DNA from 3 places in the Streptomyces sp. NPDC102278 genome. Region 1 is predicted to be linked to each of the others. Evidence: riboswitches for the same ligand, from Rfam matches in the RefSeq annotation. Region 1 holds a riboswitch; each other region holds the start of a gene.

Region 1 (7,744 bases):
CGGTTGCGGCCGTCCGGGTGATCGTGGACGCTCCGGAGCACGAGCTCGTTCGTATCGGCACGGTACGCGGAGGAATATCGGCTTTCCGTGTGTTGCGCGCCCTACTGCCCGCGTTTCATGACTGGCACCGTTCTTTGCCGCTCCCCAGGAGGTGAGCCAGATGGCCATGCCGTTGCGACAGTCCATCAGGGTCGGGACCTATCTTCTCGAACAGAAGCTCCGCAAGGTCGAGAAGTTCCCGCTGATCGTCGAGCTGGAGCCGCTCTACGCCTGCAATCTGGCCTGCGAGGGGTGCGGGAAGATCCAGCACCCGGCGGGCGTCCTCAAGCAGCGCATGCCGGTCGCCCAAGCGGTCGGCGCCGTCCTGGAGTCCGGGGCGCCCATGGTCTCCATCGCGGGTGGCGAGCCCTTGATGCACCCGCAGATCGACGAGATCGTCCGTCAATTGGTGGCGAAACGGAAGTACGTCTTCCTCTGCACCAACGCGATGCTTCTCCGCAAGAAGTTGGAGAAGTTCACCCCGTCCCCGTACTTCGCGTTCGCCGTGCACATCGACGGCCTGCGCGAACGGCACGACGAGTCGGTGGCCAAGGAAGGCGTCTTCGACGAGGCCGTGGCGGCCATCAAGGAGGCCAAGAAGCAGGGATTCCGGGTCACCACGAACTCCACCTTCTTCAACACCGACACCCCGCAGACCATCATCGAGGTACTGAACTACCTCAATGACGAGCTGGAGGTGGACGAGATGATGATCTCGCCCGCCTACGCCTACGAAAAGGCGCCGGACCAGGAACACTTCCTCGGAGTGGAACAGACCCGCGAACTCTTCAAGAAGGCCTTCGCGGGCGGCAACCGGCGCCGCTGGAGGCTCAACCACTCACCGCTCTTCCTGGACTTCCTGGAAGGCAAGGCCGATTTCCCCTGCACCGCGTGGGCCATTCCGAATTACTCCCTCTTCGGCTGGCAGCGCCCCTGCTATCTGATGAGCGACGGATACGTCCCCACCTACCGGGAACTGATCGAGGACACCGACTGGAGCAAGTACGGCCGGGGCAAGGACCCGCGCTGCGCGAACTGCATGGCGCACTGCGGCTACGAACCCACCGCGGTCCTCGCCACCATGGGCTCGCTCAAGGAATCCCTGCGGGCGGCCCGGGAGACCATCGGCGGCAACCGGGGCACGTCGGCATGAGCGCCGGCCACGCGGGGGAGGGCGACCGGGGCGAGGGCTTCGACCTCGGCGCCCTGCTGGCCGAACGCGGGGGCGAACGGTACGAACTGCACAGCCGCCACCTCAACCACCAGCTGCCCCGGATGCTGCGCACCATCGGTTTCGACAAGGTCTACGAGCGGGCCGAGGGAGCCCACTTCTTCGACGCCGAGGGCAACGACTACCTGGACATGCTGGCCGGGTTCGGCGTGATGGGCCTGGGCCGCCACCACCCCGTGGTCCGTCGCGCCCTGCACGACGTGCTGGACGCGCAGCTCGCCGACCTCACCCGCTTCGACTGCCAGCCGCTGCCCGGGCTGCTGGCGGAGAAGCTGCTGTCGTACAGTCCGCACCTGGACCGGGTCTTCTTCGGCAACAGCGGCACCGAGGCGGTGGAGACCGCCCTGAAGTTCGCCCGGTACGCCACCGGGCGCCCCAGGGTCCTCTACTGCGACCACGCCTTCCACGGGCTCACCACCGGCTCGCTCTCGGTCAACGGGGAGGACGGCTTCCGGGACGGCTTCGCCCCGCTGCTGCCCGACACGAAGATCGCGCTGGGAGACCTCGCCGCCCTGGAGCGCGAACTGCGCCGGGGCGACGTGGCCGCCCTCGTCGTCGAGCCGATCCAGGGCAAGGGCGTGCAGGCCGCCCCGCCCGGGTTCCTGCTCGCCGCGCAGGAACTCCTGCACCGGCACAAGGCACTGCTGATCGCGGACGAGGTGCAGACCGGCCTCGGACGTACCGGTGACTTCTACGCCTACCAGCACGAAACCGGCGTGGAACCGGATCTGGTGTGCGTGGCCAAGGCCCTCTCCGGGGGCTACGTGCCCGTCGGAGCCACCCTGGGCAAGGACTGGATCTTCAAAAAGGTCTACTCGTCCATGGACCGGGTCCTGGTGCACTCCGCCAGCTTCGGATCCAACGCACAGGCGATGGCGGCCGGGCTGGCGGTGCTCTCCGTCATGGACGACGAGGCGCTGGTTGCCCGTGCCCGGTCGATGGGCGACCTGCTGCGCGGGCGGCTCGCCGCGCTGGTGGACGAGTACGAGCTGCTGCACGAGGTGCGCGGCCGCGGCCTGATGATCGGCATCGAGTTCGGCCGACCGTCCTCGCTGGGGCTGCGCAGCCGCTGGACCATGCTCCAGGCGGCCCGCAAGGGGCTCTTCGCGCAGATGGTCGTGGTGCCGTTGCTCCAGAAGCACCGGATCCTCACCCAGGTCTCCGGAGACCACCTGGAGGTCATCAAGCTCATTCCGCCGCTGGTCGTGGACGAGCGGGACGTCGACCGGTTCGTCGTCGCCTTCCGCGCGGTCATGGACGAGGCGCACGGCGGGGGCGGCCTGATGTGGGAGTTCGGCAGGACGCTGGTGAAGCAGGCCGTCGGCAACCGCTGACGGCCCCTTCCACCCGGCGTGTCCGGCGGTGTCCGGCGCGGACGGACTCAGGCCCGCGCTTCCAGGAGCCGTTCCCGCAGCCGGTCGAGGGTCTCGGGCGTCAGCCCGAGACCCTCCGTCAGATAGCCGTCCACCCCGCCCCAGGTCTCGTCGATGACCTCGAACGCGGCGACCAGGTACTCGGCGCGGGCGTCGAAGAGCGGGGCGAGCAGGGCCATGACCTCGGGCGAGCGGGCCTCCGGGGCGTCGCTGCCGCGGCGGACCCGATAGCGGTTGTGCGGGGCGTTCGACTCCAGGTAGTCCGCCACGATCACCTCGCGCTCCACCCCCAGCGCGAGCAGGGTGACGGCGATCGACAGGCCGGCCCGGTCCTTGCCCGCCGCGCAGTGCATCAGGGCCGGGAGGCTCTCCTCGGCGAGGGCGCGGACGACCCGCCCGTGTTCGACGGTCCGGTTGCGGATGATGCCGCGGTAGGAGTTCTCCATCCGGGCCGCGGCCTTCCCGTCACCCAGTACGGCACGCAGCCGGGCGAGGTCGCCGTCGCGGACCATCGTCCAGAACTCCCGGCCGTCGGCGGGGTCCGAGAGCGGGATGTTCACGTTCAGGACGCCGGGCAGCTCCACGTCCTGCCCCTCCAGCGCGTGATCGGCGTCGTTGCGGAAGTCGAAAACGGTGTGCAGCCCGAGCGATACGAGGAACTGTGCATCGGTTTCGGTGGCATGTGCGAGATGTCCGCTTCGGAAGAGTCGTCCCGACCTGACCCTGCGTCCATCGGTGGTCGTCAGCCCGCCCACGTCACGGAAGTTGCGCACTCCGGACAGTTCGGGCGTCGCGGGCGAGGTGCGGGGTATCTGCTGCGTCACGGGGGTTCCTCCGCGTCGTCGTGAGGTGTCCGAAATACACTACTTGGCAACAACTTGCCATAAGCGGAGGCGAGATCGCGCCAGGCTCCGTGAGCCAGATCATACGGTGACCGTGCGTGCCTGATCGCGAAACTCGAATTGCCATGTGGCGAGGGTTGTTGCTGGTCCGGAATGGACAGAGGGTGACGGGAATTTCGCCGGCCCCCCATGTCTGGGATTCCGTCAGGGAATTCGTGGCTTGTTGTGCGCGGCAGGACTCGATTACCTTCGCGATCGATCCGGGTGGACCGCCTAATCCTGCCGCCGCCCGGGAACCCCACCCGACTATTCACGCGCGCGGCAGGAGCGGGGGAACCAGGTAAGCCGCCGTTCCGGGCCTCGTCTCCGGGACGGCTAGGGGTGAAGCCGCACTTCGGCCGTCGTCACCGACGCCGCCGCGCGGCCGGACATCTCCAGTCCGAACCCGACAGCTCACCTCGCAGGCGTCGGAGAGGAATTCGCCATGCCTGCAAAGGGTAAGCACCGCCGTCCCAAGTCCCGTTCGCTGTCCCGCGGGTTCGCCGTCGCGGGAACCGGCGGCGCGGCTCTCGCCCTGCCGCTGATCGGGGCCGCCGGCGCCCACGCGGCCGGCGCTCCCGCCGCGGCCCCGGCCACCGCGCCCGTGTCGGCCCCGGCCGCCGCGCCGGAGTCGGCCCCGCAGGCCCCGGCGTCCTTCCAGGCCGCACCCGTCGCCGCGAAGGCCGCGCCGACCGTCTACACCGTCGTGTCGGGCGACTACCTCTCGAAGATCGCCGCCGACCGTCACCTCTCCGGCGGCTGGGAGCGGCTGTACGCCGACAACCAGCAGGCCGTCGGCTCCGACCCCTCGCTGATCCACCCCGGTCTGAAGCTGACCCTCGGCGCGGCGGCCCCCGCCGCCGAGTCCGCCCCCGCCCCGGCCCGCCCGTCGGCGTCGCAGCCGCGCTCCGAGAAGAAGGACGCGGCCCCCGCTCCGCGGTCGACCGACCGGTCCTCCGGCGCGACTCAGGCCGACTCCGACGCCGGCTCCGGTGACCAGACCCCCGCCGAGCGGCCCGCTACCTCCGGCGGCCAGGGCGGCGACACCTCCGCGGACGCCGGCACGGGCACCGGCTTCGTGGCCCCGGTCGGCGGCGGGGTCTCCACCCAGTACCGCGCCTCCGGCGCCATGTGGTCCTCCGGTTACCACACCGGCGTCGACTTCATCGCGAGCTCCGGCACCACCGTCAAGGCCGTCGGCGCCGGCACCGTCGTCTCCGCCGGATGGGGCGGCGCGTACGGCAACGAGGTCGTGATCCGGCACGCGGACGGCAAGTACTCGCAGTACGGCCACATGTCCTCGCTGTCCGTCTCGACCGGCCAGAGCGTCACGCCCGGACAGCGGATCGGGCTCTCCGGTTCCACCGGCAACTCCTCCGGCCCGCACCTCCACTTCGAGATCCGCACCGGCCCGTCCTACGGCTCCGACGTCGACCCGCTGGCCTACCTGCGCTCGAAGGGCGTCAGCATCTGACGCACGACCCGCAGGAGCACCGACACGCGTGAGGCCGGGACCGACGGGGCCCCGGCCTCACGCGATTCTTATTCCTCGTATGCAGGGTGGGATAGATCACGGTCCGTCAACCCCTCATTACGTTGGCGTAGGTCGGCCGCGGGGGTGAAGGATGTCGAACTGTGGCAGCGACGAAGACGACACTCAAGACCATCGGCTCGTACGCGGCGATCGGGGACAGCTTCACCGAGGGCGTGGGGGATCCGGGACCCGGGGATTCGTTCCTCGGCTGGGCGGACCGGCTGGCCGTCCTCCTGGCCGATCGGCGCGAAGAACACGATTTCCGGTACGCCAACCTGGCCGTGCGCGGAAAGCTCCTCGACCAGATCGTGGCCGACCAGGTACCCAGGGCCAAGGCCCTCGCGCCGGACCTGGTCACCTTCTGTGCGGGCGGCAACGACATCATCCGGCCGGGCAGCGACCCGGACGCCACGGCGGAACGCTTCGAGGCGGCCGTGGCCGACCTCGTCGGCTCCGTCGGACAGGTCATGATCACGACCGGGTTCGACACCCGGAGCGTTCCGGTCCTGCGCTACATGCGGGGCAAGATCGCCACGTACAACGCGCACGTGCGGGCCGTGGCCGACAAGTACGACTGCCCGGTCCTCGACCTCTGGTCCCTGAAGTCCGTACAGGACCGCCGGGCCTGGGACGGCGACCGGCTGCACCTCTCGCCCGAGGGCCACACCCGCGTCGCGCTGCGCGCCGCGCAGGTGCTCGGCCTGGACGTGCCGACCGACCCCGACCAGCCGTGGCCGCCGGAGCGCCCGCGCGGCTCGGTGGACGTGACGCGGGACAACATCCAGTGGGCGCGCGAACACCTGGTGCCGTGGATCGGCCGACGGCTGCGCGGGGAGTCCTCCGGGGACCACGTCGCGGCGAAGCGCCCCGACCTGCTGCCCCTGTAGGGCCGGGGGATCCGCCGACCGGGTCGTACGGGACGACGGCCCGAGGAGTCGGTGGGCGGGAGCGGAATCCTTCGGGGCCGGTGTGCGTTGGGATGGTCGTAGTCGTACGACCGTCCTGCCCCGATCCACCCAGGAGGCGCCTTGACCGGCTCCCGTCCCCTGCGTCCCCGGCTGCGCGCCCTGCGGCCCGAAGCCTTCGGCGCGGACCCGTCAGGCGCCCGCCTGGAGCGGATCCTGCGTTCCCCGAACTTCGCCGACGGCGTCTTCCAGAACCCGGTCGGCGCCCGGACCAGGCCCTCCGGCTCGATGGCGGAGTTCGCCAAGATCTACTTCCACAAGGAACAGCGGGCCCGGCGCAGCCCCTCCGCCGCGATCCCCGTCTATCCGACGACCCTCGCCGAACTGGCGAAGCCGCCGGTCGGCGGACTGCGCCTGACCTGGATGGGGCACTCCAGCGTGCTCGCCGAGATCGACGGTCGCAGGGTGCTCTTCGATCCGGTGTGGGGCGAGCGCTGTTCCCCCTTCCCCTTCGCCGGACCCAAGCGGCTGCACCCCGTGCCCGTGCCGCTGGCCTCCCTGGGCGACGTGGACGTGGTCGTGATCTCGCACGACCACTACGACCACCTCGACCTTCCGACGATCAAGGCGCTGGCCGGCAGGGACATCGTCTTCGCCGTCCCGCTAGGCGTCGGAGCCCACCTGGAGCGCTGGGGAGTCCCCGCCGACCGGATCCGCGAGCTCGACTGGAACGAGACCACCGAGGTCGCCGGGCTCTCGCTGACGGCCACCCCGGCCCGGCACTTCTGCGGCCGGGGACTGCGCAACCAGCAGTTCACCCTGTGGGCCTCCTGGGTGGTCGCGGGGGAGCGGCACCGGATCTACCACAGCGGGGACACCGGCTACTTCCCCGGCTTCAAGGAGATCGGCGCGACGCACGGCCCCTTCGACGCCACGATGATCCAGATCGGCGCGTACTCCGAGTACTGGAGCGAGATCCACATGACGCCCCAGGAGGGCATGCAGGCCCATCTGGACCTCCAGGGCGGCATCCCGCACGGCACGATGCTGCCCATCCACTGGGGCACCTTCAACCTGGCCCTGCACCCCTGGGACGAACCCGGCGAGGGCACGGTGACCGCGTCCCGGGAGACCGGTTCCGCCATCGCCCTGCCGGTACCGGGCCAGCCGTTCGAACCGGGCGCCTCCGACGCGCCCGTCGAACCGTGGTGGCGGCCCTTCGTCTCCGCCGAACCCGCCCCCGCCCGTACGACGCCGGCCACGCCGACGGCCCCCGCGCCGGCCACGGCCCCGGCCCCGGTCGCCACCGGGCGGGAGGAGTCGGAGGCCGTCGGGTCGTAGGGGCGGCCCCGATCGGGCCGGGGCGGCCGGGCCGATCCGGCCCGATCGGCACGACACCGCCCGGCGGAGCCGATCGGGACGGCCCTGCTCCGGCCACCCCGGGGGGCGCGGGCGCGCGCCCGGACGGCGTACGCCCCGGCCCGCCCGGGCGTGCGCGCTCCCGGCGGATTCGGGCTGTCGTACGAGCGCTCCGTCGCAAGCGGGAAGCACCCCCGCCAAGTTCCCCAACTGGCGGTCCCGGGCGGGAGAGTGCGGTCTAGCGTGGGTATCCGGTGATCAACGCCGGGCCTCGGCACATCCGGGGGCCCGGGCCCCACGTACCGAGGACGCCGATGTCCGGACTCCGCGCCGCCCGCCACCACTCCCCGTCGAGACACGCCGCCACCGGTCCCGGCCGGCAGATACGCCCCCAGATGCTCCGCGCCACCGTCCTGCCCACC
Region 2 (7,744 bases), on a different contig from region 1:
CACGTACGCCCCGCGACCGCCACCGCGGTGGTCGTCGGCGACCTGACCGGGATCGACCTGGACGCCGTGCTGGCGGACACCCTGGGCGCCTGGACCGGCAATTCCGCCGATCCGCTGCCGGTGCCGCCGGTGACGGCCGACGACACGGGCCGCGTGGTGATCGTGGACCGCCCCGGAGCGGTCCAGACGCAGCTCCTCATCGGCCGGATCGGCGCGGACCGTCACGACCGCGTCTGGGCGGCCCAGGTGCTCGGCACGTACTGCCTCGGTGGCACCCTCACCTCCCGCCTGGACAAGGTGCTGCGCGAGGAGAAGGGGTACACCTACGGCGTGCGCGCCTTCGGGCAGGTGCTGCGTTCCACCGCCGACGGCAAGGGCGCGTCCATGCTGGCCATCAGCGGCTCGGTGGACACCCCGAACACCGGCCCCGCGCTGGGCGATCTCTGGACGGTGCTGCGCACCCTCGCCGAGGGGGGTCTGACCGACGCCGAACGGGACGTCGCGGTACAGAACTTGGTGGGTGTGGCCCCGCTGAAGTTCGAGACGGCCGCCTCGGTCGCGGGCACCCTGGCCGACCAGGTGGAGCAGGAGCTGCCGGACGACTACCAGGCCCGGCTGTACGCCCAACTCGCCGCGACGGGCACGGTGGAGGCCACGTCGGCCGTGGTCAACGCCTTCCCCGTGGACCGGTTGGTGACGATCCTGGTGGGTGACGCGTCGCAGATCGCGGAGCCCGTGCGGGCGCTGGGGATCGGCGATGTGACCGTGGTCGGCAACTGACCTGAAATCGAAGGGGCCCTGGCGACTTGTCGCCGGGGCCCCTTTTGTCCATTTAGTGGTGAGGTTGCTTGTATGTGGTGTGGCGTAGGTAACAAAAGCGCGCACCTGTTTGGCGATTGACTGAAGATCCGCCTAGCGTCGGCCGTGCTGTTCGTCAGTTGTGCCCGCCGCACCCGCGGCACCGGACAGCGATCGCCGAGTCCCCGTCAGGCGCGAGCCTGGGGAGCCGGGGACCCACATGTGTCCCTGGGGTGAATCGGACCGCCTCGCAAGAGGGGGCCCGTAGGAGACCTTCCTGCTCCGAACCCGTCAGCTAACCCGGTAGGCGAGAAGGAAGGAAAGGATCAACCTCTTCATGGCGTTTGGCAGCAGTCGTGTCGCCGGTAAGCACCGTGGTTCGAGCCGTTTGAGCCGCAAGACCGCCGGCTACGCCGGTATAGCCGCCCTCGCCACCACCGGCGTCGTGGGCACGCTGGCCGGCCCCGCGTTCGCCGCGGACCAGCCCGCCGCCTCCACGGTGGAGGACACCGGCCTCAACGCCGTCGTCGTCGCCGAGGACCTGCAGGGCGAGATCGAGACCCAGGCCGAGTCGCAGCAGCGCGCCGCCGACATCACCGCCGCGAAGGCCCAGGCCGAGGCCGACGCCAAGCAGCGCGCCGCCGAGTCCAAGCGCCTCGCCGAGGCCAAGGAGAAGGCCGAGCGCGAGGCCGCCGAGCGTGCGGCCCGCGAGGCCGAGCGCAAGCGCCTCAACACCTTCGTCGCTCCCGTCGACGGCTCCTACGTCAGCACGCAGTACCACGCGGGCGGCGGCATGTGGTCCTCCGGCAGCCACACGGGCATCGACTTCCACGCGGCGTCCGGCACCTCGGTCCACGCCGTCGGCGCCGGCACGGTCGTCGAGGCCGGCAACGGCGGCGCGTACGGCAACAACGTCGTCATCAAGCACAACGACGGCACGTACACCCAGTACGGTCACATGTCCTCGCTGGACGTCTCCGTCGGCCAGCAGGTCACCCCGGGCCAGCAGATCGGCCTGTCGGGCTCCACGGGCAACTCCAGCGGCCCGCACCTGCACTTCGAGGCCCGCACCGGCTCGCAGTACGGTTCGGACATCGACCCGCTCGCGTACCTGCGCTCGCACGGCGTCACCGTCTGACCCGCTCCGCACCTCTTCGTCGAAGGCCCCGGCTCATCGAGCCGGGGCCTTTCGCGTTGGCGGGAAAATGTTTCACATCAAGGGCCGTCCTCGGAAATTATCGTGTGTTGCAATAGAGTCGCGGCACGGTCACGAAATCAAGCGGAGGTCCGGTCTTGCGAATTCCTGCGCACGCGGTATGCACAGCAATCCGCGACGACATCATCTCCGGGGTCTTCGGACCCGGCGGTCGCCTCACCGAAGAGGTGCTGGCCCGTCGTTACGGCGTTTCGCGCGTCCCGGTCCGCGAGGCCCTGCGCACCCTGGAGTCCGAGGGCTTCGTAACGACCCGCCGGCACGCCGGGGCCTGCGTGGCCGAGCCGACCGAGCAGGAGGCCGCGGACCTCCTGGAACTGCGCGTCCTGCTGGAGCCCCTCGCCGCCGCGCGGGCCGCCCGCCGTCGCACCGAGGCGCACCTGAAGGTGCTGCGCGGCCTGGTCAGGCTGGGCCAGGAGCGGGCCAGGAGGGGCCAGGGGGAGGATCTGCGGGCCCTGGGGGGCTGGTTCCACGAGACGTTGTCCCAGGCCTCCGCGAGTCCCGGCCTGATCGCCCTGCTGACGCAGACGCGCCACAAGATCACCTGGATGTTCTCGGTGGAGGCCCCGGCGCGCCCGGTGGACTCCTGGGCCGAGCACGGCGCGATCGTGGACGCCGTGGCGCGCGGCGACGCCGAGCGGGCCCGGTCCCTGACGGCCCTGCACACCGAGCGCGCGGCCGGGGCGCACCGGCGGCGCGTGAGGACTTCGCAACCTGCCGTAAACATGGCGAGCGGTCCGCATTAACAGGAGCCGTATACAAAGGACGGATATGCGGAGGGCCCGGGTGCCCCGAAATCAGTCGCTCGATTTCCGCCGCTCGATTTCCATCGCTCGATTTCGGTGGGTCGTCTTCGTGGGTCGATTCCGCCACGGAATGCGCGACGCCCCATTCGTCGTCCCGGAATTCCGCGTGCCGCATTCGCCGCGAGCCATTGGCCGTGCCGTGTCGTGTCGGTCGTGCTGTGTCGCGCCGGTCGTGCCGTGCCGTGCCGGGCGCGCCGGCCCGGGGCCGGAAACGACGAAGCCGCGGCTCCCGGGTGCGTCGGGGGCCGCGGCTTCGCCACGTGTGAACGACCCGAAGGGTCAGACCGTCTCGGGGAGCTCGTCGAGGCCCTCGGCGACGAGCTTGGCGAGGCGGTCCAGCGCGGCGTCGGCGCCCTCGGCCTCGGACGCGAGGACGATCTCCTCGCCGCCCTGGGCACCGAGGCCCAGAACCGCCAGCATGGAAGCGGCGTTGACGGGGTCGCCGCCGGCCTTCGCGATGGTCACCGGGACGCCGGAAGCGGTCGTCGCGCGGACGAAGATCGAGGCGGGACGAGCGTGCAGGCCCTCGGCCCAGCCGACGTTGACGCGGCGCTCTGCCATGGTGATGCCCTTCAGGTGCTAGCGGTTGTCTAGACCAGTCTCTCACGACACCCGGAATGCTCGGACCGACCTTCGACCCGGATCCACCGCCGTTCGACCCTCCCCAGCTTGCACTGATTTGCCCCTCCGTGCCGCACACGCCGCGCACGCACCGTTCGGCCGGTCCTCCCCTTAGGGTGTGCCCATGACCATCGAGTCGGACCCCTCCTACCCGGCCCACTGGGAAGCGGACGTCGTGCTGCGCGACGGCGGCACCGCCCGGATCCGGCCCATCACCACCGAGGACGCGGGACGCCTGGTCAGCTTCTACGAACAGGTCTCCGACGAGTCGAAGTACTACCGGTTCTTCGCCCCGTACCCCCGGCTCTCCGACCGCGACGTGCACCGCTTCACCCACCACGACCACGTGGACCGCGTCGGCCTCGCGGCGACCATCGGCGGCGAGTTCATCGCGACCGTCCGCTTCGACCGCATCGGCCCCGACGGCCGGCCCGCGTCCGCACCGGCCGACGAGGCCGAGGTCGCCTTCCTCGTCCAGGACGCGCACCAGGGCCGCGGCGTCGCCTCCGCCCTCCTCGAACACATCGGCGCGGTGGCCAGGGAGCGCGGCATCCACCGGTTCGCCGCCGAGGTGCTGCCCGCCAACGGCAAGATGATCAAAGTGTTCACGGACGCCGGGTACCAGCAGAAGCGCAGCTTCGAGGACGGCGCCGTCCGCCTCACCCTCGACCTCGAACCCACCGCCGAGTCCCTCGCCGTGCAGCGCGCCCGCGAACAGCGCGCCGAGGCCCGCTCCGTCCAAAGGCTCCTGGCCCCCGGCTCGGTGGCGGTGATCGGAGTCAGCCGCTCCGGCGGCGGCGTGGGCGCCGCGGCGCTGCGCAACCTGCGGGACACCGGCTTCCACGGACACCTGTACGCGGTCAACGAGGCGGCCTCCGCCGATCTGCTGGACGGCGTACGCGCCTACCGCACCGTCGCCGACATCGGCGGTCCGGTCGACCTCGCCGTCGTCGCCGTCCCGGCGCACCGGGTCCCGGACGCGGTCCGCGCGTGCGGGGAGCACGGCGTGCAGGGGCTGGTGGTGCTGTCCGCCGGATACGGCGAGAGCGGCCCGGCCGGGCTGCAACGGCAGCGCGAACTGGTCCGGCAAATCCGGTCGTACGGGATGCGACTGATCGGCCCGAACGCGTTCGGGGTCATCAACACGGCGCCGGACGTGGAGCTGAACGCCTCACTGGCCCCCACCCCGGCATCCGCCCGCGGCCGCATCGGCCTGTTCACCCAGTCCGGCGCGATCGGCATCGCCCTGCTGTCGGGACTGCTGCGGCGCGGCGAGGGGCTGTCCTCGTTCGTCTCGGCCGGCAACAGGGCCGACGTGTCCGGCAACGACATCCTCCAGTACTGGTACGACGACGAGTCCACCGACGTGGCCCTGATGTACCTGGAGACCCTGGGCAACCCCCGCAAGTTCACCCGCCTCGCCCGCCGCACGGCCGCCGTCAAGCCCGTGGTCGTGGCCCGGGGCGGCCGGCACACCCCGGCCGGACACGTGGTCCCCGGGACCCGGCTGCCCGAATCCACCGTCTCGGAACTGCTCCGGCAGGCGGGCGTCATCCGGGTCGACACGGTCACGGAACTGGTCGACGTGGGGCTGCTGCTGGCCGGGCAGCCGCTGCCCGCCGGCCCGCGCGTGGCGATCCTCGGGAACTCCGAATCGCTGGGCGTGCTCACCTACGACGCCTGCCTGACGCGGGGGCTGCGACCGCTGCCGCCGCTGGACCTGACCACCGCCGCCACGCCCGAGGACTTCCGTACGGCCCTCGCCGACGCGCTGGCCTCGCCGGACTGCGACGCGGTCGTCGTGACGGCGATCCCCTGGGTGGGGGAGAACGCGCCGGCCGACGACCTCGCGGGCGCGCTGCGCGACGCCGTCGCCCGGCACCCCGGCAAGCCGGTGGCGGTGGTGCACGTCGAGCTGGGCGCGCTGGCCGAGGCCCTCTCGACGGCCGCCGGCACCGTCGCGCCCCGCCCACCGACCACCCCGCCCGCGCCCGGCCCGACCACACCGGCCGCCGGAGTCCCCACCACTCCGGCCGTGCCCGGCCGGCCCACACCGGCCGCCGGAGCCCCCGCCGCCCCCGCCGCCCCGGCCGCGTCCGCGAGTGCCCCGCGACCGGCCGACGCCGCTTCGGCGGCCGACCCCGCCGCCCGCCCCAGCACCGCCGGCGAGGGGCGGATCCCGGCCTATCCCGCAGCCGAGCGGGCCGTGCGCGCCGTCGCCGAAGCCGTGCGGTACGCACAGTGGCGGCGCTCCCTCGCCGACGCCGGGCAGGTGCCCGAGTACGAGGACATCGACGAGGCCGGGGCCGCCGCGCAGCTCGCCGCCCTGCTCGCCGGCGCCGCGGACTCCGCGATCACCCTCGACGAGGCCGACGCCCGAGCCCTCCTCGCCCGCTACGGGATCCGGGTGCTGCCCACCCTGCCCGCGCCCGACGCCGACGCCGCCGTGCGGGCCGCCCGCACGCTCGGCTACCCGGTGGCGCTGAAGACCACCGCCCCGCACCTGCGCCACCGCGCGGACCTGGGAGGCGTACGCCTGGGCCTGACCACCGAGGCGGAGCTGCGCCGCGCCTACCACGAACTCACCGAGGCCCTCGGCAAGCCCGCCGAGCTGCTCCCCGTCGTCCAGGCGATGGTGCCCCGCGGCGTCGACACCGTCGTGCGCTGCGTCATCGACCCCGCCGCCGGCGCCGTCCTCTCCTTCGGCCTCGCCGGCGTCCCCTCCGAGCTGCTCGGCGACACCGCCCACCGCCTCGTCCCGGCCACCGACCGGGACGCGGCCGCCCTGATCCGGTCCATCCGCGCCGCACCCCTCCTCTTCGGCTGGCGCGGCAGCGACCCCGTCGACACCCCGGCGCTGGAGGAGCTGCTCCTGCGCCTGTCCCGGCTGGTCCACGACCACCCCGAGGTGATCGGAGTGTCCTTGGAACCGGTCGTCGTCGCCACGGAGGGACTCTCCGTGCTGAGCGCCACCGTCCGCGTGGCCCGACCGCCCGCCCGCACCGACCTCGGACCGCGGACCCTCCCCAGCTACTAGGACCGGTCCGGCGCGGTCCGGCTGCCCCGGACGGGCCTTAAGATGGACCTCATGGCGAAATCCGGTACGACGACCCAGGGGCTGCGCGCGGCGATCGAGCGCAGCGGCTACTACCCGACCCTCGTGGCCGAGGCCGTGGAGGCCGCGGTGGGTGGCGAGCCGATCTCGTCGTACCTGGTGCACCAGGAGACGACGTTCGACTCCAATGAGGTGCGCCGGCACGTCACGGTCCTGGTCCTCACCGGCAACCGCTTCATCGTGAGCCACACCGACGAGCAGGCCGCCGACGCCGGGTCGCCCTCCCCGTACGCGACGACGTCCACCGAGTCGGTCAAGCTGGGCAGCATCTCCTCGGTGGTGCTCAGCCGCGTCGTGGCCAACCCCGAGTCGTACACCGCCGGCACCCTGCCGCGCGAGGTCGTGCTGACCATCGGCTGGGGCGCGGTCTCGCGCATCGACCTGGAGCCCGCCGCCTGCGGCGACCCGAACTGCGACTCCGACCACGGCTACACCGGCAACTCCACCGCGGACGACCTCAGCCTGCGGGTCAGCGAGGCCGGTGACGGCCCGGAGACGGTCCGCCAGACCCTGGTCTTCGCCCAGGCACTGTCCGAGGCCACCGCGGCCTCGCCCGCCGCCGGCCGCTGATGTTCTCCTCCGCACCCGCGAACTGGGACGAGCCCGAGCTGCTGGACCTCGCCGGCGCCCCCGTCCCGCACTACGGCACCGGCTCGCTCGCCGACCTGCTGCCGACCCTCGCGGCCGGCCAGGGCGTTCCCGGCCTCGCCGCCGGCATCGCCGAGCTGACCCCGGCCGACCGGAACTGCGTGTTCCTGGTCGACGGCATGGGGTGGGAGCAGATCAAGGCCCACCCGCAGGAGGCCCCGTACCTGGCCTCCCTGCTCGCCGGTTCGCGCGGCGGCACCGGTCTCCCGATCACCTCGGGCTTTCCGGCGACCACCGCGACCTCGCTGGCCTCCGTCGGCACGGGTCTGCCGCCCGCCCGGCACGGCCTGCCCGGCTACGCCGTGCGCAACCCGGCCTCCGGCGAACTGATGAACCAGCTCCGCTGGCAGCCGTGGACCCAGCCCAAGACCTGGCAGCCGTACCCCACCGTCTTCCAGCTCGCCGACGCCGCAGGCGTGCACACCGCGCAGGTGTCCGCGCCGGGCTTCCAGTCCACCCCGCTCACCAAGATCGCGCTGAGCGGCGGCACCTTCCACGGCCGGATGACCGGCGAGGAGCGGATGGACCTCGCGGCCATCCAAC
Region 3 (7,744 bases), on a different contig from region 1:
GAGGACCAGCGCAAGCAGTTCGCCGACAGCAGCGGCGGCCCGCAGAAGTTCCAGGCCGCCATCCTGCAGGAGGCCGTGACGGCCCCCGGCCAGATCGACCGCTTCGTCAAGGACCAGTTGCTCCTGTCGAAGCTCATGGACAAGTACGGCAAGGACAAGCTCTCCGCCCCCGCGGCGGCGGCCGCCAAGAAGCTCGGCGTCGAGGTGAACCCGCGCTACGGCAGCTGGGACGCCGAGGGGATCCGGCTCGGTGACGGCACCACCCCGTGGATCACCCAGCGGACCCGTCCCGAGCAGGCCGCACCCGCCGGGACCTGAGCCGCCCGTGCGGAGGTAGGTTCGGGGGGTGACTGAGCACGCGTCCCCCGAGCCCGCCGAGCCCACCGGCCGCATCGTCCTGCTGACCACCAGCCACCGGGTCGCCCCCGGCCTGCTGTCCTGGTCGGCGTGGCAGACCCTGCACGCCGCGGACCGGGTGCTGTGCGCCGACCCCGGCCACCCGCAGCTGCCGTACCTGCGCGAGGCCGGAGTCGAGGTGGCCCACGTGGTCCCCGACGCCCACGAACTCGTCGAGGCCTGCGCCGGCGGCGCCACCGTCGTCGTCCTGCCGAGCGGCGAGGGCGACCAGCGGCTCACCGACGGCCTGGCCCGGCTGGCCGGCTCCGGCCGGGTCGCGATGCCGGACCTGGAACTGCTGCCCGGGTCCTACGACCTGCCCGGCGCGCGGCTCCTCGACCTCGTGCAGGTGATGGACCGGGTGCGGCGGGAATGCCCCTGGACCTCGGCGCAGACCCACGAGGCCCTGGTGAAGTACGCGATGGAGGAGGCGTACGAGCTGGTCGAGGCGATCGAGGCAGGGGACCGGGAGGAACTGCGCGAGGAGTTGGGCGACGTACTGCTCCAGGTCTTCTTCCACGCGCGGATCGCGCAGGAGCACGCCGACGAGCCGTTCTCCATCGACGACGTGGCCGGGGACCTGGTCGACAAGCTGATCCGGCGGCACCCGCACGTCTTCGGCGACGCCCGGGCCGAGACGCCCGAGGACGTCAAGGCGCACTGGCAGGCCACCAAGGCGGTCGAGAAGCGGCGCGCGTCGGTCACGGACGGGGTCCCGGTCGCCCAGCCCGGCCTCGCGCTCGCCGCCAAGCTCGCCGGCCGGGCCCGCACGGGCGGGATCGCGGTGGAACTGCCCCGGGGCGAGGGCGTCGGCTACGAGTTGCTGGAACTGGCCGCGCGCGCCGAGGCGCAGGGCGTCGACCCCGAGACCGCGCTGCGCGCGGCGGCCCGCGTCTACCGGGACGCGATCCGGGCGGCGGAGGGCGCCGACGCCTGACCCGCGCCCGGGCCTACAGCGGGGCGCGCCCCGAGGGGTTGTGCCAGTGCGGGGCCGGCGGACTCAGGAACCACTCCCCGAAGCCCACCGGGCGGGCCCACCCGGAGCCGCCGGCGGGGATCGCGTCGTGGAAGATCCGGTCGGGCCGGGCGCCGAGTTCCCCCAGGAGGTACGCGGTCTCGTCGATGAACTGCGCCGGCCCGCTGAGGTAGACGTCCTGGTCCCGCCACAGGCCGCGGTGGCCGAGCGCGGTCGCCAGCCGGTCGGTGGCCTGGTTGCGGTGGCGTCCCGGCGCGGGCGTGATGTAGGTGACGGCGAGCCGGCGGTGGGCGGCGGCGTACGCGTCGATGAACGGCCGGTCGTAGAGGTGCGCGGCGTCCCGGGCGACGACGAAGAGCCGCACGTCCTGGTCGGGAGGGTGTTCCGCGAGGTCCTCCAGCATGGCCCGGATCGGGGCCCAACCGGTGCCCGCGGCGATGAAACTGACCGGGCGGTCCTCGCGGCGCAGCGTGAGCCGGCCGCCCGGCGCCCCCAGCCGCAGCGTCTCCCCGGGCCGTGCCTCGCGGACCAGCACGTGGGAGAGCCTGCCCTCCTCGATCCGGCTGACGTGCAGGTCGACGGTGCCGTCGGGGCGGGGCGCGTTGCCGAGGGAGTAGGTGCGCCAGGTGGTCGGGACACGGGCGCTGCTCACGCTCACGTACTGGCCGGGGAGATAGGGGAGCGGGAGGTCGGGCCGCAGGGTCAGCACGGCGACGTCCTGCCCGTACTGGAGGTGGCGGACGATCTCGGCGTCCCACCAGGCCGGGTCGGTGCTCTCGGCGGCGCCGGCCGTCATCGCGTCGGCGATCACCTGGTATGCCTCGGCCCAGGCCTTCTCCACGTCGGGCGTCCAGGTCTGGCCGGAGGTCTCGGCGAGGGCGGCGAGCAGGCTGGCGCCGACGGCCGCGTAGTGCTCGGGGCCGACCCGGAACTTGCGGTGGTCGCGGCCGAGGTCGCGGAGGTAGGGGACGAGGGTCTCGTCCTCCAGGTGGGTGACCACGTGGGTGAGGGCGGCGAAGAGCCGGTCCCGCTGCCGTTCCATGTCCGCCGGTGAGGAGGGGAAGAGCGGGCGGACCTCGGGGTGGTGCCAGAAGAGGTGGGAGTAGAAGTACTTGACGGCGTGCTCGGCCCGTCTCTCCACCACCGCGAAACTGCTCTTCAAGATCCTCACGTCCACAAGAGCGAAAGTAGGAACGGCGGACCGTGCGGGGTCAAGCCTCGGCGGATCTACGGACAGCCGCGACGAAGCACCCATATGGGATGGCTCGTGGAGGTCGGGATACGGTCAGCGGGTGCATGAGCCGACCCCCGCGGAACCCGCCGACGAGACCTCCTCCCCCCAGGGCCCGACCCTGTTCGACTGGGAGTTCGCCACCGACCCCTACCCGGCCTACGCCTGGCTGCGCGAGCACTCCCCGGTGCACCGCACCAAGCTCCCGAGCGGCGTGGAGGCCTGGCTGGTGACCCGGTACGCCGATGCCCGCCAGGCCCTCGCCGACCAGCGCCTCAGCAAGAACCCGGCGCACCACGCGGAGCCGGCGCACGCCAAGGGCAAGACCGGCATCCCGGGGGAGCGCAAGGCGGAGCTGATGACGCACCTGCTGAACATCGACCCGCCGGACCACACCCGGCTGCGGCGGCTGGTGTCGAAGGCGTTCACCCCGCGGCGGGTGGCGGAGTTCGCCCCGCGCGTCCAGGAGCTCACCGACCACCTCATCGACGGGTTCGCCGGGAAGGGGGAGGCCGACCTCATCCACGAGTTCGCCTTCCCGCTCCCCATCTACGCCATCTGCGAGATGCTCGGCGTACCGCGCGAGGACCAGGACGACTTCCGCGACTGGGCCGGGATGATGATCCGGCACGGCGGCGGACCGCGCGGCGGGGTCGCCCGTTCCGTGAAGCGGATGCGGACCTATCTCGGGGAACTCATCCACCGCAAACGGGACGACCTGGGCAACGACCTGATCTCGGATCTGATCCGGGCCGGCGACCACGGTGATCACCTGACGGAGGCCGAGGCCACCGCGATGGCCTTCATCCTGCTCTTCGCCGGCTTCGAGACGACCGTGAACCTCATCGGCAACGGCGTCCACTCCCTCTTCATGAACCCGGAGCAGCGCGAGCGCCTCCAGGTCTCCCTCGCCGCCGGCGAACGCGGGCTGCTGGAGACCGGCGTCGAGGAGCTGTTGCGCTACGACGGACCGGTGGAACTGGCGACCTGGCGGTTCGCCACCGAACCGCTTGTGCTCGGCGGCCGGGACATCGCGGCCGGCGACCCGGTGCTGGTGGTCCTCGCGGCCGCGGACCGCGACCCCGCAAGGTTCGCAGAACCGGACACTCTGGACCTGTCCCGGAGTGACAATCAGCACCTCGGATACGGACACGGGATCCACTACTGCCTCGGTGCGCCGCTCGCGCGACTGGAGGGACAGACGGCGCTCGCGAGTTTGCTGATGCGTCTGCCGGATCTGGAACTCGCTGTTCCACCTGCGGACCTGCGCTGGCGGGGCGGACTCATCATGCGTGGCCTGCGCACCCTTCCGGTCCGCTTCACACCCCGAAACGATTGAGGCGCGATCGGGGCCGCCCTGACCGCGAGTCAGTTTCCGATCAAACTTGTTACTTGTATGCCAAGGCCGCTAGGTTCTGCCGTTACCCCGCCGTTATGCGAAAGGTACAGCCTCATGCGTTCCGGGAACGGCCGCCACAGACGCCCCAAGCAGATACCCGCACTCGTCGTCACCGCCGGAGTCGCCGGTTCCGCGCTGGCCCTGCCGCTGCTCGCGGCAACCAACGCGAGCGCCGCCGACGCCGGCACGTGGGACACGGTCGCCGAGTGCGAGAGCGGCGGATCCTGGAGCGCCAACTACGGCAGCGGCGCGTACGGGGGGCTCCAGTTCACCCAGGAGCAGTGGAACGAGGCCGGCGGGCTCGACTACGCGACGCGCCCCGACCTCGCCAGCCGCTCCCAGCAGATCGCCGTGGCCGAACAGGTGCTGGCCTCGCAGGGCCCCCAGGCGTGGCCGCTGTGCGCGTCCTCGGCCGGCCTGACGCGCCAGGGACCGTCGGCCGCGGTGGACCCGGGCCGGATCGAGGCCCCCGCGCCGGTCGCGCCCAGCCCCTCCCGCCCCGACTCCTCGGTGCCGAAGACCGGTTCCACGCCGGCCACCGACTTCGGGGTGCCGACGCCCACCGCGCCCACCCCGACGCTGCCCGGTCCGTCCGGCACGCCGTCGTTCACGCTGCCCGACGTGCCGCTGGGTCCCAACACCGGACTGCCCGTCATGCCGGACCCGGACCCGACCCTTCCCACCGGCCCGGCCAACCAGCCGCCCGTCGCCCCGACCACCCCGGGCGGCACGACCACCCCGACGGTCCCCTCGGACCCCGCCAAGGACCCGAACCCGGCCGACCCCTCCGCCACGCCCTCGGCACCGACGGGCACCCCGACCGACTCCGCGGCGGACGGCGGCGGCAAGCACCGCGGCCCGGCGGCGGACGAGACCCTCGGGGCCGTCCCCAACACCGCGCCGGAGCCCGTGTACACGGTGCAGGCGGGCGACAGCCTGACCGCCATCGCGGATGCCAAGGGGCTCAAGGGCGGCTGGACCACGCTCTACGAGGCCAACGAGCAGGTCATCGGAGGGGACGCGGACCTCATCAAGCCCGGACAGAACCTGGATCTAACCAAGTAATAGGGGCAGTTCGGGCACCCATTAAGATCCGAATGTCCGGTTTCGGCAAGTGAGACATGCGTCTCTTCCGCCCAACTGGCGTGTCTCGTATCGAAGCTGTCGCAAACCCCGCCCTCACCTGCGCAAACGCCCCGAAGCGGAACGCAAGTAGGGCCCTTTCCCCCCGATGTTGCTCGTTGAACATCGGGGGGAGACCTGTCTACCTTCTGAATCGCTCGTCACCGCGAGCCTCTTCGACCGCATCGCCGAATCCTGCCGGCGGACGGAGAGAACAGTCGTCGCGCAAGCGCCGAAGGCAGGAGCGGGGGAACCAAGGTAGGCGCCGGGACGGGCCGTCGGAAGACGGCCGCGAACCGGCTGGGGGTTAAGACGCACGCCAGTCGTGCGGCCGGGCAACTCACTCGCCCGAACCCGACAGCTCACCTCGTAGGCGTCGGTGAGGAGAAATTCCATGCTGCTTTCCGGCAAGGGCAAGCACCGTCGCGCCTCCAAGGCCGCCCGCATCGTCACGCTCGCCGGTGTCGCCGGTGTCGCCGTCGCGGCGCCCCTGATGGCCGCGGGCTCCGCGTCCGCCGCCACCGCTTCCGAGTGGGACAAGGTCGCCTCCTGCGAGTCCGGTGGCAACTGGTCCATCAACACGGGCAACGGCTACTACGGTGGCCTGCAGTTCTCGTCCGGCACCTGGGCCGCCTACGGCGGCAAGGCGTACGCCTCGCAGGCCAACCAGGCCTCCAAGTCGCAGCAGATAGCCATCGCCGAGAAGGTCCTCAAGGGCCAGGGCAAGGGCGCCTGGCCGTCCTGTGGCGTGGGCCTGTCCAACTCCTCGTACAGCGGCGGCGGCTCGGCCGAGACCCCCAAGCCGAAGAAGCAGCAGGCCGCTCCCAAGAAGCAGCAGGCCGCGCCGAAGACGGAGACCAAGCGCTCCGAGGGCTCCACCACCACGCGCTCCGAGCGTTCCACGGCCACCCCGGCCCCGCAGAAGGCCCCGAAGACCACCGCCGCCCCGAAGATCGGCAACGGCTCGTACGAGGTCAAGGCGGGCGACACCCTGGGCACCATCGCCGACGCGAACGGCGTCAAGGGCGGTTGGCAGAAGCTGCACGAGCTGAACAAGGACATCGTCCCGGACGCCGACCTGATCTACCCCGGGCAGAAGCTGAACCTCAGCTGAACCCCCCGATGACACCGCGTCAGTCCTGACGCATCCCTGCCCGGCGCGTACCCCTCCACGCGCCGGGCGGTGGCGTGTCCGGGCCCGGTCGGGCCCCGAACCCGCCAAGGATCAAGGGTCGTATGTCCTGGAAGAAAGGTATTCGGGCCCTTTTTCGTCCCAGGACCCGGGCGGTCGGCCGGCCGAGTGGCCGGAGCCGGTTAGGCTCTAGTCGGCAAGGCCATCCCACGGCCTGACCCGCCACCGCACACCCAGCGTCACATCCCAGAAGGAGATGCTCGTGCCGTCCATCGACGTCGTCGTAGCCCGGGAAATCCTGGACTCCCGAGGCAACCCCACGGTCGAGGTCGAGGTTGGCCTCGACGATGGCAGCACCGGTCGTGCTGCAGTCCCGTCCGGCGCCTCCACCGGTGCATTCGAGGCCATCGAGCTCCGTGACGGTGACCCCAACCGTTACTTCGGCAAGGGTGTCGAGAAGGCCGTCCTCGCCGTCATCGAGCAGATCGGCCCGGAGCTCGTCGGCTACGACGCCACCGAGCAGCGCCTGATCGACCAGGCCATGTTCGACCTGGACGCCACCGACAACAAGGGCTCCCTCGGCGCCAACGCCATCCTCGGCGTGTCCCTCGCCGTCGCGCACGCCGCGTCCGAGGCCTCGGACCTCCCGCTCTTCCGCTACCTCGGCGGCCCGAACGCGCACCTGCTGCCCGTTCCGATGATGAACATCCTCAACGGTGGGTCGCACGCCGACTCCAACGTGGACATCCAGGAGTTCATGATCGCCCCGATCGGCGCGGAGTCCTTCTCCGAGGCGCTGCGCTGGGGTGCCGAGGTCTACCACACCCTCAAGAAGGTCCTGCACACCAAGGGCCTCTCCACCGGCCTGGGCGACGAGGGCGGCTTCGCCCCGAACCTGGAGTCGAACCGCGCCGCGCTGGACCTCATCGTCGAGGCCATCAAGCAGGCCGGCTACGTCCCCGGCAAGGACATCGCGCTCGCGCTCGACGTCGCCGCGTCCGAGTTCTACAAGGACGGCAAGTACGAGTTCGAGGGCCAGTCCCGCTCGGCCGCCGAGATGACCGAGTACTACGAGGAGCTCGTCTCCGCGTACCCGATGGTCTCCATCGAGGACCCGCTGTACGAGGACGACTGGGCCGGCTGGAAGACCCTCACCGACAAGCTGGGCTCCAAGGTCCAGATCGTCGGCGACGACCTCTTCGTCACCAACCCCGAGCGCCTGGCCCGCGGCATCGAGGAGGGCTCCGCGAACGCCCTTCTCGTCAAGGTCAACCAGATCGGTTCGCTGACCGAGACCCTCGACGCCGTCGAGATGGCCCAGCGCAACGGCTTCAAGTGCATGATGTCGCACCGCTCCGGCGAGACCGAGGACGTCACCATCGCCGACCTCGCCGTCGCCGTGAACTGCGGCCAGATCAAGACCGGTGCCCCGGCCCGCTCGGACCGCGTCGCCAAGTACAACCAGCTGCTGCGCATCGAGGAGATCCT

What was found. A riboswitch is a leader RNA that binds a small molecule or an ion and turns the genes downstream of it on or off. The one in region 1 is predicted to bind cyclic di-AMP.
Positions count from the first base shown of each region.
Region 2: another riboswitch for cyclic di-AMP. It lies ahead of ACIRO3_RS29360 (M23 family metallopeptidase); the one in region 1 lies ahead of ACIRO3_RS13675 (LysM peptidoglycan-binding domain-containing M23 family metallopeptidase).
Region 3: another riboswitch for cyclic di-AMP. It lies ahead of ACIRO3_RS21250 (transglycosylase family protein); the one in region 1 lies ahead of ACIRO3_RS13675 (LysM peptidoglycan-binding domain-containing M23 family metallopeptidase).

Region 1 covers NZ_JBIWLV010000004.1:310,776-318,519, forward strand. Annotated here, with positions in the region: gene ACIRO3_RS13655 (1-hydroxy-2-methyl-2-butenyl 4-diphosphate reductase) at 1-155, shown strand, start outside; gene hpnH (adenosyl-hopene transferase HpnH) at 161-1,192, shown strand; gene ACIRO3_RS13665 (aspartate aminotransferase family protein) at 1,189-2,604, shown strand; gene ACIRO3_RS13670 (tyrosine-protein phosphatase) at 2,652-3,467, opposite strand; cyclic di-AMP (ydaO/yuaA leader) riboswitch at 3,779-3,965, shown strand; gene ACIRO3_RS13675 (LysM peptidoglycan-binding domain-containing M23 family metallopeptidase) at 3,970-4,998, shown strand; gene ACIRO3_RS13680 (SGNH/GDSL hydrolase family protein) at 5,160-5,945, shown strand; gene ACIRO3_RS13685 (MBL fold metallo-hydrolase) at 6,087-7,304, shown strand; gene ACIRO3_RS13690 (sensor histidine kinase) at 7,637-7,744, shown strand, end outside.
Region 2 covers NZ_JBIWLV010000015.1:134,847-142,590, forward strand. Annotated here, with positions in the region: gene ACIRO3_RS29355 (pitrilysin family protein) at 1-780, shown strand, start outside; cyclic di-AMP (ydaO/yuaA leader) riboswitch at 964-1,123, shown strand; gene ACIRO3_RS29360 (M23 family metallopeptidase) at 1,136-1,936, shown strand; gene ACIRO3_RS29365 (GntR family transcriptional regulator) at 2,092-2,757, shown strand; gene ACIRO3_RS29370 (HPr family phosphocarrier protein) at 3,097-3,378, opposite strand; gene ACIRO3_RS29375 (GNAT family N-acetyltransferase) at 3,563-6,475, shown strand; gene ACIRO3_RS29380 (DUF5998 family protein) at 6,527-7,123, shown strand; gene ACIRO3_RS29385 (nucleotide pyrophosphatase/phosphodiesterase family protein) at 7,123-7,744, shown strand, end outside.
Region 3 covers NZ_JBIWLV010000008.1:258,080-265,823, forward strand. Annotated here, with positions in the region: gene ACIRO3_RS21225 (SurA N-terminal domain-containing protein) at 1-318, shown strand, start outside; gene ACIRO3_RS21230 (nucleoside triphosphate pyrophosphohydrolase) at 347-1,333, shown strand; gene ACIRO3_RS21235 (globin domain-containing protein) at 1,347-2,543, opposite strand; gene ACIRO3_RS21240 (cytochrome P450) at 2,665-3,942, shown strand; gene ACIRO3_RS21245 (transglycosylase family protein) at 4,057-5,067, shown strand; cyclic di-AMP (ydaO/yuaA leader) riboswitch at 5,345-5,515, shown strand; gene ACIRO3_RS21250 (transglycosylase family protein) at 5,519-6,238, shown strand; gene eno (phosphopyruvate hydratase) at 6,513-7,744, shown strand, end outside.